DNA from 3 places in the Micromonospora robiginosa genome. Region 1 is predicted to be linked to each of the others. Evidence: predicted binding sites of a transcription regulator. Region 1 holds the regulator's gene; each other region holds the start of a gene.
The links. The regulator HrcA, encoded in region 1, represses chaperone genes, less so after heat shock. The targets are predictions, from matches to a motif close to GGTTNGCACNCTCNNNNNGAGNGTGCNAACC.
Positions count from the first base shown of each region.

Region 1 (5,372 bases):
CGCCGCCCGTCGAACACCTCGCCGGTCAGGTACAGCTCGGCGGCGGCCCGCGGGCTCAGCCGGGGCAGCACGGTCGCCGAGATGACCGCCGGGATCACGCCGATCCGCACCTCGGTGAACGCGAACGTGGCGTCCTCGGCGCAGACCGCCAGGTCGGCGGCGGCGATCAGGCCCAGCCCGCCGGCCCGGGCCGGCCCGGCCACCTTCGCCAGCACCGGCTTCGGGCACTCCCGCACGGCGACCAGCACGTCGCCGAGCATCCCGGCCGGCACGGTCCCGCTGGCGTACGCGGCGGCGGTCTCCTTCAGGTCGGCGCCGGAGCAGAACACCGGGCCGGTGTGGTCGAGCACGACCGCCCGGACCGCGTCGTCGGCGACCGCCGCGGCCAGCCCGGCCAGCAGCTCGGTCATCAGCGGGGTGGAGAGCGCGTTGCGGTTGTGCGGGCTGTCCAGGGTGAGGGTGGTCACCCCGCGGGCCGTGGCGACCCGCACGAGAGCGTCCGGAGAGGTCATGCCGGGCACACTAGTGGCCATGCCCGGCGTCCTTCCAGAAGGCGAACCCGTCCCGCGCGACGGGTCGCTGCCCGACACCGCCCGAAGCGCCGTCGGCGCCCGCGGCTTCGGGGTGTACGTGCACGTCCCGTTCTGCGCCAGCCGGTGCGGCTACTGCGACTTCAACACGTACACCGCCGCCGAACTGGGTGGCGGGGCGAGCCGGGAGACGTACGCCGACACCGTGCTCGCCGAGCTGGCGCTCGCCGCCCGGGTGCTGGGCGACTCCCCGCCGCCCCGGGTGGACACCGTCTTCGTCGGCGGCGGCACCCCGACCCTGCTGCCCGCCGACGACCTGGCCCGGATCCTCGACGGCATCGACCGCACCTGGGGGCTGGCCGCCGGCGCCGAGGTGACCACCGAGGCGAACCCCGAGTCGGTGACCCCGGAGTCGCTGAGGACACTGCGGGCGGCCGGCTACACCCGGATCTCGCTGGGCATGCAGTCGGCCGCGCCGGGGGTGCTCGCGGTGCTCGACCGCCGGCACGGGCCGGGCCGGGCCACCGCCGCCGCCCGGGAGGCGCGCGACGCCGGGTTCGACCACGTGAACCTGGACCTGATCTACGGCACGCCGGGGGAGACGGCGGACGACTTCGCCGCCTCGCTGGCCCAGGTGGTCGACGCGGGGGTGGACCACGTCAGCGCGTACGCCCTGATCGTGGAGGACGGCACCCGGCTGGCCGCGCGGATGCGCCGGGGCGAGCTGCCGTACCCCTCCGACGACGTGGCGGCGGACCGCTACCTGGCCGCCGAGGCGGCGCTCGGGGCGGCCGGCTTCTCCTGGTACGAGGTGTCCAACTGGGCCCGGTCGGAAGCGGCGGCGTGCCGGCACAACCTGCTCTACTGGACCGGCGCCGACTGGTGGGGCCTGGGCCCGGGGGCGCACAGCCACGTCGGCGGGGTGCGCTGGTGGAACGTCAAGCACCCGTCGGCGTACGCGGAGCGGCTGGCCGCCGGTGCGTCGCCCGCGCTGGCCCGGGAGCGGCTCACCGGTGACGAGCAGCATATGGAGGACGTGATGCTGCGGCTGCGGCTCGCCTCCGGGCTGCCGCTGGAGGTGCTGGACGACGCCGGCCGTGCCGGGGCCGAACGGGCCCGGGCCGGTGGCCTGCTCGACCCTGGCGCGTACGCCGAGGGCCGGGCGGTGCTCACGCTGCGCGGCCGGCTGCTGGCCGACGCGGTGGTGCGTGACCTGCTGCCCTGACCGGTCCGGCCGGTCCCGCCGTGCGGGACCGGCCGGCGCGGGTCACTTGATCAGGCTGGCCGACATCGGATAGCGGTAGAGCTGGCCCTCGTTGGCCTTCACGCCGCCGAGGATGCCGAAGATGATCCCGACGATCATGGCGCCGAAGCCGATCACCAGGCCGACCAGGATGCAGGTGAGGATCCAGCCGACCAGGGCGATGACCGACCAGATGAGCTGGAAGTTGAGCGCGGCGACCGCGTGCGCCCGGACGGTCGGGGACTGGTTGCCCCGGGCCAGCAGCGCCACCAGCGGTGCGATCCAGCCCAGCACGCCGCCGCCGATCAGCATCCCGGCCGCGCCGCCGAAGTGCGCCACGAGCGCCCAGGTCTTGTCGTCGTTGTTGGCGTAGCCGGCCGGCGTGCCGTAAGCGCCGCCACCGGGATAGCCGGCGCCGGGGCCCGGGGTGCCGCCACCCGGCGGGGGGTAGCCGCCGGGCGGGGGATAGCCGCCCGCCGGAGGTTGGCCGCCCGGGGGCGGATAGCCACCGGGCGGGGGATAGCCGCCTGCGCCGGGTGCCCCGGACAGTGGTGCGGTGGGCGGCTCGTCGGCCGGCGACGAGCCGTAGGGCGCCGACGGCGGGTACGGGTCGGGCTGGGGGTTGGGGTCCCCCGCTCCGGGCGGGCGAGGAGGTTCAGTCATGCACGTCACGGTAGGTGCCCGGAGCAAGTGGCACCAGGGCTGTTCGGCCCGGCCGGACCGGGCCGTCGCGGCGGGTCGGACCGGGGGTCCGCCACTGATCATCGCGTCGGTGGGTCTGCCGACGTAGACTGGCACTCGCTACAGTCGAGTGCCAGCCGCCCGGCGGATGCCGCGCGTCGCCCGGCCGAGGTGCGTCAGGAGGTGGGGAGATGGGTCTCGACGACCGCAAGCTCGCCGTGCTGCGCGCCATCGTCGAGGACTACGTGGCCACGCAGGAGCCGGTGGGCAGCAAGGCCCTGGTCGAACGGCACCAGCTCGGTGTCTCCCCGGCGACCGTGCGCAACGACATGGCGGTGCTGGAGGAGGAGGGCTACATCCGGCAGCCGCACACCAGCGCCGGGCGGGTCCCCACCGACCGGGGCTACCGCCTCTTCGTCGACCGGCTGTCCCGGGTCAAGCCGCTCAGCCCGGCCGAGCGCCGGGCGATCGAGCGCTTCCTGGTCGGCGCGGTCGACCTCGACGACGTGGTGCACCGCACGGTCCGGCTGCTGGCCCAGCTCACCCGCCAGGTCGCGGTGGTGCAATATCCCAGCCTGGCCCGGTCCAAGGTGCGTCACCTGGAGCTGGTGCCGATCTCCACCACCCGGCTGATGGTCGTCATGATCGCCGACACCGGTCGGGTCGAGCAGCGGTTGGTCGAGCTGCCCGCGCCGGTCCCCGCCGACCACGTGACCGACCTGCGCCGGCTGGTCAACGAGAAGCTCGTCGGCAGCCAGCTCGCCGAGACGCCGCCGCTGGTGCAGGCGCTGGTCGAAGAGTCCGCGCCGCACCTGCGGCCGGCCATGACCACGCTCTCCACGGTGTTGCTGGAGACGCTCGTCGAGCGGCACGAGGAGCGGATCGCGCTGGCCGGCACCGCCAACCTCACCCGGGGCGGCCTGCTCGACTTCCAGGGCTCGCTGCGACCCATCCTGGAGGCGCTCGAGGAGGAGGTCGTGCTGCTCAAGCTGATCGGCGAGGCCGAGCCGAGCACCACCCGGGTGCTCATCGGCGACGAGAACGAGATCGACAACCTGCGGGCCGCCTCGGTGGTCAGCACCGGATACGGCCCGGGCGCCACCATCGTGGGCGGGCTCGGCGTGCTCGGGCCGACCCGGATGGACTACCCCGGCAATATCGCCATGGTGAGGGCCGTGGCACGCTACGTGGGCGAACTGCTGGCCCAGAACTGACCAGTCAGGGCCGACGGCCGGCAGCGGCCGACGACCGGCGCGGACGCGAGACGAACATGAGGACACCAGACGCAGTGGCCAGGGACTACTACGGCATTCTCGGCGTGAGCCGGGACGCCTCCGACGACGACATCAAGCGTGCCTACCGCAAGCTGGCGCGGCAGTACCACCCGGACGTCAATCCGGACCCGGAGGCACAGGAGAAGTTCAAGGACATCAACGCCGCGTACGAGGTCCTCTCGGACGACCGGAAGCGGCAGATCGTCGACCTGGGCGGCGACCCGCTCGCCCCGGGAGGCGGCGGCGCGGGCCCGGGCGGCCCGGGCGGGGCCGGCCCGTTCGTCGGCTTCCAGGACATCATGGACGCGTTCTTCGGCGGCGCGGCGGGCGGCAGCCGGGGTCCCCGGCCGCGCACCCGGCCCGGCGCCGACGCGATCCTGCGCCTGGAGCTGGACCTCAACGAGACCGCGTTCGGCGTCGAGGCGCCGATCACCGTCGACACCGCCGTGCTCTGCACCACCTGCTCCGGCGCCGGCACCGCCGCCGGCACCCACCTGGCCACCTGCGAGGCGTGCGGCGGCCGGGGCGAGGTGCAGTCGGTGCAGCGGACGTTCCTCGGCCAGGTGGTCTCCGCCCGGCCGTGCACCGTCTGCCAGGGCTACGGCACCACGATCCCGCATCCCTGCCCGACCTGCGCCGGCGACGGCCGGGTGCGCACCCGCCGCTCGCTGACCGTGAAGATCCCGGCCGGCGTCGAGGACGGCATGCGGATCCGGCTGGCCCAGCAGGGCGAGGTCGGCCCGGGCGGCGGCACCGCCGGCGACCTCTACGTCGAGATCCACGAGCGGACCCACGACGTCTACTCGCGCAAGGGCGACGACCTGCACTGCCGCGTCACCGTGCCGATGACCGCCGCGGCGCTCGGCACCCGGCTGACGATCAAGACGCTCGACAGCGAGGAGGTCGTCGACGTCAAGCCGGGCACCCAGCCCGGCAGCACGCTGCGGCTGCGCGCCCGCGGCGTCCCGCACCTGCGCGGCGCCGGCCGGGGCGACCTCTACGTCCACCTGGACGTCCGCACCCCGACCAAGCTCGACGCCGACCAGGAGCGGATGCTGCGCGACTTCGCCAAGACCCGGGGCGAGGAGGTCGCCGAGCTGACCAAGCAGGGCGGCTTCTTCTCCCGGATGCGCGACGCGTTCAACGGGCACGCCTGAGGTGTCGGCGCCGCTGTTCCTGGTCGAGGCGCTGCCCACCGGCGACACGGTGACGCTGGACGGCCCGGAGGGCCACCACGCGGCCACCGTGCAGCGGCTGCGCGTCGGCCAGGAACTGCTGCTCGCCGACGGCCGGGGCGGCACCGCCGCCGCGGCGGTCACCGCCGTCGGCCGGGGCACCCTTCAGGCGCGGATCACCGGCCGGGGGTACGCCGACGCGTGCGTCCCGCGCCTGGTCGTGGTGCAGGGCATCGCCAAGGGCGACCGGGGTGAGCTGGCCGTGCAGGCGATGACCGAGGTCGGGGTGGACGAGATCGTGCCCTGGGCGGCGTCCCGCTCGGTGACCCAGTGGCGCGGCGACCGGGGCGTACGGGCCCGGGAGAAGTGGGCGGCCACCGCCCGGGAGGCCGCCAAGCAGGCCCGCCGCCCGTGGCTGCCGGTGGTGGCCGGCGCACCGGACGAGTCCACCGCCATGGTGGCCCGGCGG
Region 1 covers NZ_CP059322.2:179,033-184,404, forward strand. The annotation lists gene H1D33_RS00895 (enoyl-CoA hydratase-related protein) at 1-512, opposite strand, end outside; gene hemW (radical SAM family heme chaperone HemW) at 532-1,755, shown strand; gene H1D33_RS00905 (DUF4870 domain-containing protein) at 1,798-2,436, opposite strand; gene hrcA (heat-inducible transcriptional repressor HrcA) at 2,646-3,668, shown strand; gene dnaJ (molecular chaperone DnaJ) at 3,743-4,885, shown strand; gene H1D33_RS00920 (16S rRNA (uracil(1498)-N(3))-methyltransferase) at 4,887-5,372, shown strand, end outside.

Region 2 (5,372 bases), 570 kb from region 1:
GGCGAACGGGGTGGCGTGTGCCGCGTCCGCGTAGAGGTAGGCGATCGACGGGTCGGCGAGCGTGGCGCCGAGGTCGGCGGACAGCTCCGCGACCAGGTGCGCGCGCACCACCGCCGGGTCCGGGTCGAACAGGAACCGCCGTACCGCGCCCACCGCCGCCTCGTCCGCGCCGGTGCCGGTGAGGTGATAAGCGGGGGCCCCTTCTCTACCGGAGGCGTTAACGGGGGCCCCTTCCTTGCTCCGCAGCAGGGTGGCGCGGCGGGGGACGTCGGCGAGGGGCCCGCACCAGAGCGCGGCCTCCACCAGGTCGCCGTCGACGCTCACCCACTCCGCCTCGGCGCCGGCCGGGATCAGCGCGTGGTCCAGGCCGGGCGCCACCTTGACCACGGTACGCGGCACCCGCGCGGCCAGCCCGGTGACGAAGTCCCACGGCGGGGAGTAGGCGTTCGGGTCGAAGATCCGCCGGCCGGTGCCGGCCCGCCGCCGCGCCGGGTCGCAGAACGCGCCGTCCACCCGGGACACGTCGAACGCGGTGGCGTCGCCGCACTCGACCGTGACCAGGTCGGCCAGCCCGGCCGCCTCGGCGTTCGCGGCGGCCATCGCGGCGGTCACCGGGTCGGCCTCGACCCCGTGCACGCGGATGCCGGCACGGGCCGCGGCCAGCGCGTCGGCGCCCAGCCCGCACCCCAGGTCGGCCAGGGTCGTCACGCCCGCGGCGCGCAGCCGCGCGGCCCGCCGGTCGGCGACCACCCGGCGGGTGGCCTGTTCCAGCCCGGCCCGGGTGAGGAACATGCCGGCCGCCGCCGGGCCGAACTTGCCTGCCGCCCGGCGGCGCAGTTCCGCCTGGGTCAGCGCCGCCGCGGCGAGCCCGCCGGGGATACCGGCCGAGCGCAGCGCGGCCGCCGCCGCCAGCGGGTCGCCGCCGGCCACCTCCGCCGCCGCGGCGAGCGCGGCCGACCCCTCGGGGGTACGCAGCGCGGTGAGCTGGTCGAGGTCCACCGGTTCATTCTCCCGACCCGGAGGGCGACACGGTGGGCGGGGCGCTGGCACTCTCCTTGACGGAGTGCTAGCCGAGGAATAACCTGCGATTAGCACTCTCACCCTGAGGGTGCCAACCTCCGGGCCCTGGTGCCCGAGGGTTGAACGCCAGGCGGACCGGCACCCGCGACGACGGCCCCGCCCGGTGGCATGTGGCAGATTGACGCTGGTCGGCATGCCGACCGGTAACGACACCAAGTACCCCAGGAGGGTATGCCCGTGACTACCGCGACCAAGGTTGCGATCAAGCCGCTCGAGGACCGCATCGTGGTCCAGGCGAACGAGGCCGAGACCACCACCGCCTCGGGCATCGTGATCCCCGACACCGCCAAGGAGAAGCCGCAGGAGGGCACCGTCCTCGCTGTGGGCCCGGGCCGGATCGACGACAAGGGCAACCGCGTGCCGGTCGACGTGAAGGTCGGCGACACCGTTCTCTACTCGAAGTACGGCGGCACCGAGGTCAAGTACGCCGGCGAGGAGTACCTGGTGCTCTCCGCCCGCGACGTCCTCGCGGTCATCGAGAAGTAAGCAACCGATCAGTGTCGTTGCCCCGGTCCGGCTCGCCGGGCCGGGGCAACGTCGCTTCGAAGGGATACCGATGGCAAAGATCCTGAGCTTCTCGGATGACGCCCGGCACCTGCTGGAGCACGGTGTCAACGCCCTGGCGGACGCGGTCAAGGTCACCCTCGGCCCGCGCGGGCGCAACGTCGTCCTGGACAAGAAGTTCGGTGTGCCCACGATCACCAACGACGGCGTGACCATCGCCAAGGAGATCGAGCTCACCAACCCGTACGAGAACCTCGGCGCGCAGTTGGTCAAGGAGGTGGCGACCAAGACCAACGACGTCGCCGGCGACGGGACCACCACCGCGACCGTGCTGGCCCAGGCCATGGTCCGCGAGGGCCTGCGCAACGTGGCCGCGGGCACCAACCCGACCGGCCTGAAGCGGGGCATCGACGCGGCGGCCGCCAAGGTCTCCGAGGCGCTGCTCGGCAAGGCCGTCGAGGTCGCCAGCAAGGAGTCGATCGCGCACGTGGCGACCGTCTCCGCGCAGGACGCCACGATCGGCGAGCTGATCGCCGAGGCGATGGAGCGGGTCGGCCGCGACGGTGTCATCACCGTCGAGGAGGGCTCCGCGCTCACCACCGAGCTGGAGGTGACCGAGGGTCTCCAGTTCGACAAGGGCTTCATCTCGCCGAACTTCGTCACCGACGTGGAGTCGCAGGAGTCGGTCCTGGAGGACCCGTACATCCTCATCACCACGCAGAAGATCTCGGCGATCGAGGAGCTGCTGCCGCTGCTGGAGAAGGTCCTCCAGAACAACAAGCCGCTGCTCATCATCGCCGAGGACGTCGAGGGCCAGGCCCTGTCCACGCTGGTGGTCAACGCCATCCGCAAGACCGTGAAGGTCTGCGCGGTGAAGGCCCCCGGCTTCGGCGACCGCCGCAAGGCGATGCTGCAGGACATGGCGGTGCTGACCGGCGCCGAGCTGGTCGCCCCGGAGCTGGGCTACAAGCTCGACCAGGTCGGCCTGGAGGTGCTCGGCACCGCCCGCCGCGTCGTGGTCGACAAGGAGAACACCACGGTCGTCGACGGTGGCGGCCAGTCCGCCGAGGTCACCGACCGGGTCGCCCAGATCCGTAAGGAGATCGAGGCGTCGGACTCCGAGTGGGACCGGGAGAAGCTCTCCGAGCGGCTGGCGAAGCTGTCCGGTGGCATCGCGGTGATCAAGGTCGGCGCGGCCACCGAGGTCGAGATGAAGGAGCGCAAGCACCGCATCGAGGACGCCATCGCCGCGACCAAGGCCGCGGTCGAGGAGGGTACGGTCCCGGGCGGCGGCGCCGCGCTGGCCCAGATCCTGCCGGTGCTCGACGACGACCTGGGCTTCACCGGCGAGGAGAAGGTCGGCGTCTCGATCGTGCGCAAGGCGCTCGTCGAGCCGCTGCGCTGGATCGCCCAGAACGCCGGCCACGACGGCTACGTGGTGGTGCAGAAGGTCGTCGGCCAGGACTGGGGCACCGGCCTGGACGCCGCCACCGGCGAGTACGTCGACCTGGCCAAGGCCGGCATCCTCGACCCGGTGAAGGTGACCCGCAACGCGGTCTCCAACGCCGCGTCGATCGCCGGCCTGCTGCTCACCACGGAGAGCCTCGTGGTGGAGAAGCCGGCCGAGCCGGAGCCGGCCGCCGCCGGTGGGCACGGCCACTCGCACGGCCACGGCCACCAGCACGGCCCGGGTTTCTGACCCGAGGAGCACGGCCCGACGTCAGGGCACACCGCCACCCGGCGGTGTGCCCTGACGCGTATCCGCCTTACGGAACGCTGACGAGATTGGCGGCCGGGCCGACCGGTCGACCACACTGGGCCGGGTGAGCACGATCTCCCGCCGCCACGCGGCACTGTCCGGTGTCGTCGCCGCCGCGGTGGCGCTCGGCGTCGCCGAGCCGGTGGCCGTCCTGACCGGTCCCCGGTCCGCCCCGCTGATCGCCGTCGGCGGCCTCGTGGTCGACCTGGTGCCCGAGCCGCTCAAGCAGTTCGCCATCGACGTCTTCGGCACGTACGACAAGATCGCGCTGCTGACCGGCACGGCGCTGCTGCTGGCCGCCTTCGCGGCGCTGCTCGGCCTGGCCGCGGCCCGTCGGTTGGCGATCGGCCTGGCCGGCATCGCCGCGTTCGCCGTCCTCGGCGTGGCCGCCGCGCTGACCCGGCCCGGCGCGGACGCGTTCGACGCGCTTCCGTCCCTGGTCGGCGCCGCCCTCGGCGGCCTGACGCTCTGGGCCTTCGTGGCCGGCCCGCTGCGCGCGGACCGCGACCCGGCCACCCCCGCGGCGCGCTCCGGTGACGCCGACACGGCCGTCGCCCGGCGCGGCCCCGTGCCACCCCCGGCGGCCGCCGCGCTCGCGCGCGAGGAGGAGGGCGCCGGAGGTTGGGAGCCGTCGGTGGGCGGTGACCAGGAGTCGCGCCGCCGGTTCCTGCGCGGCGCCGGCCTGCTGACCGGTGCGGCGGCGGTGGCCGGCCTCGGCGGGCACTGGCTGGCCGGCCGGCGCGGCGTCTCGGCGGCCCGGGAGGCGGTGACGTTGCCGGCACCGGCCGGCGCCGCCCCGCCGGTGCCGGCCGGTGCGGACCTGTCCCTGCCCCGGCTCGCCCCCTACGTCACCCCGAACCGGGAGTTCTACCGGATCGACACCGCGCTGGTGGTGCCGCAGGTCGACCCGGTCACCTGGAAGCTGCGCATCCACGGCCGGGTCCGCAACCCGATCGAGCTGAGCTTCGACGACCTGCTGGCCCGACCGATGGTCGAGCGGTACGTGACGCTCGCCTGCGTCTCCAACGAGGTGGGCGGCGACCTGATCGGCAACGCCCGCTGGCTCGGCGTGCCGATCAAGGAGCTGCTGGACGAGGCCGACCCGGAGGAGGGCGCGGACCAGGTGGTCGGGCGCGCGGCCGACGGCTGGACCTGCGGCACCCCCACGTCGGCGCTGCGCGACGGGCGGGACGCGCTGCTCGCGGTGGGCATGAACGGCGAGCCGCTGCCGGTCGAGCACGGCTTCCCGGTGCGGATGGTGGTGCCCGGCCTCTACGGGTACGTCTCGGCGTGCAAGTGGCTGACCGAGCTGGAGTTGACCAGCTTCGCCGACTTCGACGCGTACTGGGTGCCGCGCGGCTGGTCCGCCCAGGGGCCGATCAAGACGCAGTCGCGGATCGACACGCCTCGCGCCCGCAGCCGCCCGGCCGCCGGCCCGGTGACGGTCGCCGGCGTGGCGTGGGCGCAGCACCGCGGCATCCGCCGCGTCGAGGTACGCGTCGACGGCGGGCCCTGGCGGGAGGCGACGCTGGCTCCGGCGGTGTCGTCGGACACCTGGGTCCAGTGGTCGTGGCGCTGGGACGCGACCCCGGGCGAGCACCGTCTCCAGGTGCGTGCCACCGACGCGGCCGGCGAGACGCAGCCGGAGCAGCGCAGCCCGGTGGCCCCGGACGGCGCGACCGGCTGGCACACCGTCACGGTGACGGTGGCCTGACCGCGCCCCAACAGGCGGTGATACCGGACCGGGATGCCGCCACTTCGGCGTCCTGGCGGCTCGACCGTCCGCCCGCCCCGGTCGACGTGCCCGAGCCGACGAGTCGCGCGGCAGGTGCGCGGCAGGTGCGCGGCGGGTGCGCGGAGGGCGCGTGCCGACACCGGCCTTCAGGGCCACCCCGGCCGGTGCCGCGGCCCGATGGTGGGCGCGCTGCCGGTCCGGGTGACGCGCGGGCGGTGCCGCTCTTCTCAGCGCCTTTCGAGCTGATATCAGAAGCGACTCAGGCGCCGTCCCGACCGTCGAGGCTTGGCCGCA
Region 2 covers NZ_CP059322.2:6,307,957-6,313,328, forward strand. The annotation lists gene H1D33_RS28495 (THUMP-like domain-containing protein) at 1-999, opposite strand, end outside; gene groES (co-chaperone GroES) at 1,252-1,566, shown strand; gene groL (chaperonin GroEL) at 1,637-3,283, shown strand; gene H1D33_RS28510 (molybdopterin-dependent oxidoreductase) at 3,408-5,057, shown strand.
Region 2: a site for HrcA is predicted at 1,087-1,117, ahead of groES (co-chaperone GroES). Genes of this name have one in related genera too.

Region 3 (5,372 bases), 970 kb from region 1:
CGACGACGACGCCACCCTCGAGGCCGGCGTTGACGGCGATCTGCCGCAGCGGGGCGTCCAGCGCGATCTTGACGATCTGCGCGCCGGTCGCCTCGTCGCCGGACAGGTCCAGCTTGTCGAAGGCGGTCTTGCCGGCCTGCACCAGCGCGACGCCACCACCCGGGACGATGCCCTCCTCGACGGCGGCCTTCGCGTTGCGGACGGCGTCCTCGATGCGGTGCTTGCGCTCCTTCAGCTCGACCTCGGTGGCCGCGCCGACCTTGATCACCGCAACACCGCCGGCCAGCTTGGCCAGACGCTCCTGCAGCTTCTCCCGGTCGTAGTCGGAGTCGCTCTTGTCGATCTCGGCCCGGATCTGGTTGACCCGGCCCTGGATCTGCTCGGCGTCACCGGCGCCGTCGACGATGGTGGTCTCGTCCTTGGTCACCACGACCTTGCGGGCGCGGCCCAGCATGTCGAGGTTGACGGCGTCCAGCTTGAGGCCGACCTCCTCGCTGATGACCTGGCCACCGGCGAGGATCGCGATGTCGGTCAGCATGGCCTTGCGGCGGTCACCGAAGCCCGGCGCCTTGACGGCGACCGACTTGAAGGTGCCCCGGACCTTGTTGACCACCAGGGTGGCCAGGGCCTCGCCCTCCAGGTCCTCGGCGATGATCAGCAGCGGCTTGCCCGACTGCATGACCTTCTCCAGGATCGGGAGCAGGTCCTTCACCGACGAGATCTTGCTGTTGACGATCAGGATGTAGGGGTCGTCGAAGACGGCCTCCATACGCTCCGGGTCGGTCATGAAGTAGGCGGAGATGTAGCCCTTGTCGAAGCGCATGCCCTCGGTGAGCTCGAGCTCGAGGCCGAAGGTGTTGCTCTCCTCGACGGTGATGACGCCTTCCTTGCCCACCTTGTCCATCGCCTCGGCGATGATCTCACCGACGGTGGTGTCACCGGCGGAGATGGAGGCGGTGGAGGCGATCTGCTCCTTGGTCTCCACGTCCTTGGCGAGCTTGAGCAGCTCCTCCGAGACGTTGGCGACGGCGGCCTCGATGCCCCGCTTCAGGGCCATCGGGTTGGCGCCGGCGGCCACGTTGCGCAGACCCTCGCGAACCAGGGCCTGGGCCAGGACGGTCGCCGTCGTCGTGCCGTCACCGGCGACGTCGTCGGTCTTCTTCGCGACCTCCTTGACCAGCTCGGCGCCGATCTTCTCGTACGGGTCCTCGAGCTCGATCTCCTTGGCGATGCTCACACCATCGTTGGTGATGGTGGGGGCACCCCACTTCTTCTCGAGCACGACGTTGCGGCCCCTCGGGCCGAGCGTCACCTTCACGGCGTCGGCGAGCTGGTTCATGCCCCGCTCGAGGCCGCGGCGCGCCTCTTCGTCGAACGCGATCATCTTGGCCATACGGCGTTGTCCTCCTGGACACTCACGGGCCATCCGGGATGCCCGGATGGGCCGTCTGGTGTACGCACCTTGGGGACGTCGCCACCTGGCGACGACGACGTCCTCCTCGGTCGGGCCGGACAGCCCGCGACGACCGGCCCCGTTCCGCTCCGACGCCTCTTGCGACGCCGGTGCGACCGTGGCCCTACCGCCCCGACCATTGGCACTCACCGTACGCGAGTGCCAATGACTTGTTTAGCACTCTCCCTAGCCGAGTGCAAGCACGACAGCGCCGCTCAGCCGAGTTCCGCGGCCAGCCGGGCCGCGTTCACCGGGCCTTCCTGGGCCCGCTGTTCGGCGTACGCGACGACCAACCCGACGAGCTGCGCGACGTAGGCCGGCGTGGCCAGCACGGTCCCGATCAGCGCCAGCGTCACCGCACCGGCCGCGGTGCCCGGCGCGGCCGTCGGATCGGTGCCGAACACGGCGCTGCTCACCAGGCCCACCACGAAGTCCAGCACGCTCACCGCGAGCAGCGCGCACACGACCAGCGCCACCCGGCCCAGCACCATGCCGAAGCGCCGATGGAACATCCGCCAGGCCCGCCCGAGAGGATCCTGCCGCTCGAACAGGTGGACCGGCCCGAACAGCGCGACCGCGAACCCGGCGTAGATGCCGGGCAGCAGGCAGAGACAGGCGCCGACGGTGATCAGCAGCGAGACGACGATCGTCCAGCCCCAGAGACCGAGCGCGCGACGCAGTCCGTACCGGAGCGCGCCGCCGACCCCCGCCGGCTCCCCGGCCGCCTGGCGGGCCACCACCCACGTGCCCGCGCCCCAGCCGAGGGCCTGGAGCGGACTGAAGACCAGCGCGGCGAGCAGGACCACGCCGTAGAACGCCAGCATCTGCTCCAGATAGCCGTCCGGCAGCACCGGCGCGCCGTCCGGGCCGGTGCCCATCGGCTCGGACGGGACGAGGAAGAGCGAGAGGACGGAGATCACCGCCGCCGGGACGACCTGGGTGAGCAGCATGATCGGCAGAAGCTGCCGCCAGCCCCGTCGCACCGCGCCCACGCACCGCGCGAACCAGCCCCCGACACCCTCGTGCGGCAGGGTGACCAGCGGATCGTTCGGGACGAGGCCCGGATACCAGCCGGGCGGGCCGCCGGGCACCGGCAGCGCGGGATAGGTCGCGCCCGGCATCGGATGACCGGGGTACGCGGGGCCGCCCGCGGCCCAGTTCCCCCCGGCGTCCGGCGCGGCCCAGCCGGACGGGGTACCCGGCTGTGCCGGCCAGCCAGGCGGGGTGCCCTGCGGCGCGGGCCAGCCGGACGGCATGCCCTGCTGCGCCGGCCCGCCAGGCGGGGTGCCCTGCGGCGCGGCCCAGCCGGACGGCGTGCCCTGCGGCGCCAGCCCGCCAGGCGGGGTGCCCTGCGGCGCGGACCACCCAGGCGGGGTGCCCTGCTGCGCCGGCCAGCCAGGCGGGGTGCCCGCCGACTGGTCCGGGCCACCAGGCTGTGCCGGCCAGCCGGGCTGCGGGGAGGCGTCCGGGGTGGAGCCGGCCCAGGGGGAGCCGGGCGGAGCCGCGTACCCCGGCGGTGGAATGTCCGGCTCGGAGTCGGACGGGCCGGCGGCGGCCCACGGGTCGACGGCCGGCTGCCCGGCCGCGGACGTCGGCGGTCCGGACGGGCCCGACCGCTGCGGCGGCGGCCCGGCGGCCGGCGACGCGGGCCGGATCGGATCGACCGGGGGCACCGGTTCGGCGGAACCCGGCGGGGGCGGCTCGGACATGGGCCCTCCTCAGCGACGACGGCTGGAACGGCTCATGATCTTCCACGGTCCGGGACCGGGGCGCAGCACCGGTCGGGTGGCTCGGCCGCGTGTCGCGACCGCCGAGGGATCAGGCGATGACGCGGACCCGCTCGGCCTGCGGACCCTTCTGGCCCTGGGCGATCTCGAACTCGACCCGCTGGCCGTCGTCCAGCGCCTTGTAGCCGTCCATCTCGATCGCGGAGAAGTGGACGAAGACGTCCTGCCCGCCGTCGACGGCGATGAAGCCGTAGCCCTTTTCGGCGTTGAACCACTTCACGGTGCCCTGTGCCACGGTGCACTTCCCTCACTCTGCGCGGCGTTCCAAGACCCGGGGACCGGCGGACCGGCACCGGCGGCACCGGTGCGAGCCATCGGCGACGGCCGCTGAATACGGTGACCGAAATCGCACGCTACACGAGGCGTGACGACCGCGCACGACCACAAAACGGGCATAATTCGGCGCTCCACGGCCCCGCTGAGGCGCGGTTCCGCACCGGTCCGGTATGCATGCGGCATGACCAGCGCGCCCACCCCGACCACGGTCCGCCGGATCCGTCCCGACGACGCCGCCCGGATGCGGGCGCTCCGGTTGGAGATGCTCGCCGACGCCCCGCTGGCCTTCCTGGAGACCGTCGCCGAGGCCGCCGCCCGGCCGCACGCGGACTTCGCGGCGCGGGTGGCGGCGGTCTCCCGCGGCGACCACACCGCCCAGTTCGTCGCCGACCCGGGCGGTCGCCTGGTCGGGCACGCCGGCGGCACGGTCGCACCGGACGAGCCGGGGCTGACGCTCGTGTACGCGGTCTACGTGACGCCGGACCGGCGGGGCAGCGGGCTGCTCGCCGCGCTGGTGGACGCGGTGGCGGCCTGGTCGCGCGCCTGCGGTCGGCCGGAGCTGATGATGGAGGTGGTGGTCGGCAACGACCGCGCCTTCCGGGCCTACCAGAAGCTGGGCTTCACCGACACCGGGGTACGCGTGGGCCACCCGCGCATCCCCGCCCTGCGCGAACTCCAGATGCGCCGCCCGGCCTGAGCGCGGGTTGTTAAAAGGGGGCCCCTCCTCTACCGAATGCGTTAAGAAGGGGCCCCGCCTTTCACGCGTGGCGGCGTGACTGGACGATGCGGAAGCGGTTCGCCACGTACGCGCCGTCGGTCAGTGCGGAGTTCGCCGCGGCGTTCGCGCCCGAGCCGTGGAAGTCGGAGAACGCCGCCGACTGGTTGACGAACACGCCGCCGGTCAGGTTGCAGGACAGGTGCACCCCGGCGTCGACCGCCGCCGCCTCGGCCGCGTCCAGCACCGCCTCGTCGGTGGAGTAGACGGCGGCGGTCAGCGCGCCCTTCTCCCCCACCGTCTCGCGCAGCACCCGCAGGCTGTGCTCGGTCGAGTCGGTCGCGATGGCGAACGAGATCGGCCCGAACCACTCCCGCCCGTAGGTCGCGGCGTCGCCGGCGTCCAGCTTGACCACCGTCGGCGTCCGCACCACGGCGCCCGGGAAGGACGGGTGCTCGACGGTGCGGGACTCCAGCACCGGCTCGCCGACCTTGGTCACCTCGTCCAGGCGCTCCAGCACCCCGTCGTTGACGATCGCGCCGGTCAGCTCCACGCCCCGGGCCGGGTCGGCGGTCAGCTTGGCGACCGCGCCGGCGATCCCGGCGGCCACCTCGTCGAAGCTCTTGTGCCCCTGGTCGGTGTCGATGCCGTCGCGGGGGATCAGCAGGTTCTGCGACGTGGTGCACATCTGGCCGCTGTAGAGCGTGAGCGTGAAGCCCAGGTTGCGGCAGAGCCCGGCGAAGTCGTCGGTGGAGTCGATGACCACCGTGTTCAGGCCGGCCTTCTCGGTGTAGACGGCGGCCTGCCGGGCGTTCGCCTCCAGCCAGTCGCCGTACTCGGTGGAACCGGTGAAGTCGACGATCTTCACGGCCGGGTGCAGGGCCAGCGTCGAGGCGAGCTTCTCGCCGGCCGCCTCCGGGGCGAGCTGCACCAGGTTCGGGTCGAAGCCGGCCTCGGCGAGCACCTGGCGGGCGTACTTCACGGTGATCGCCAGCGGCAGCACGGCACGCGGGTGCGGCTTCACCACCACCGGGTTGCCGGTGACCAGCGAGGCGAACAACCCGGGGTACGAGTTCCAGGTCGGGAACGTGTTGCAGCCGACGACCAGGGCCACCCCGCGCGGCACCACGTGGAACGTCTT
Region 3 covers NZ_CP059322.2:5,913,792-5,919,163, reverse strand. The annotation lists gene groL (chaperonin GroEL) at 1-1,393, opposite strand, end outside; gene H1D33_RS26395 (hypothetical protein) at 1,669-3,162, opposite strand; gene H1D33_RS26390 (cold-shock protein) at 3,272-3,475, opposite strand; gene H1D33_RS26385 (GNAT family N-acetyltransferase) at 3,698-4,213, shown strand; gene paaN (phenylacetic acid degradation protein PaaN) at 4,275-5,372, opposite strand, start outside.
Region 3: a site for HrcA is predicted at 1,591-1,621, ahead of groL (chaperonin GroEL). Genes of this name have one in related genera too.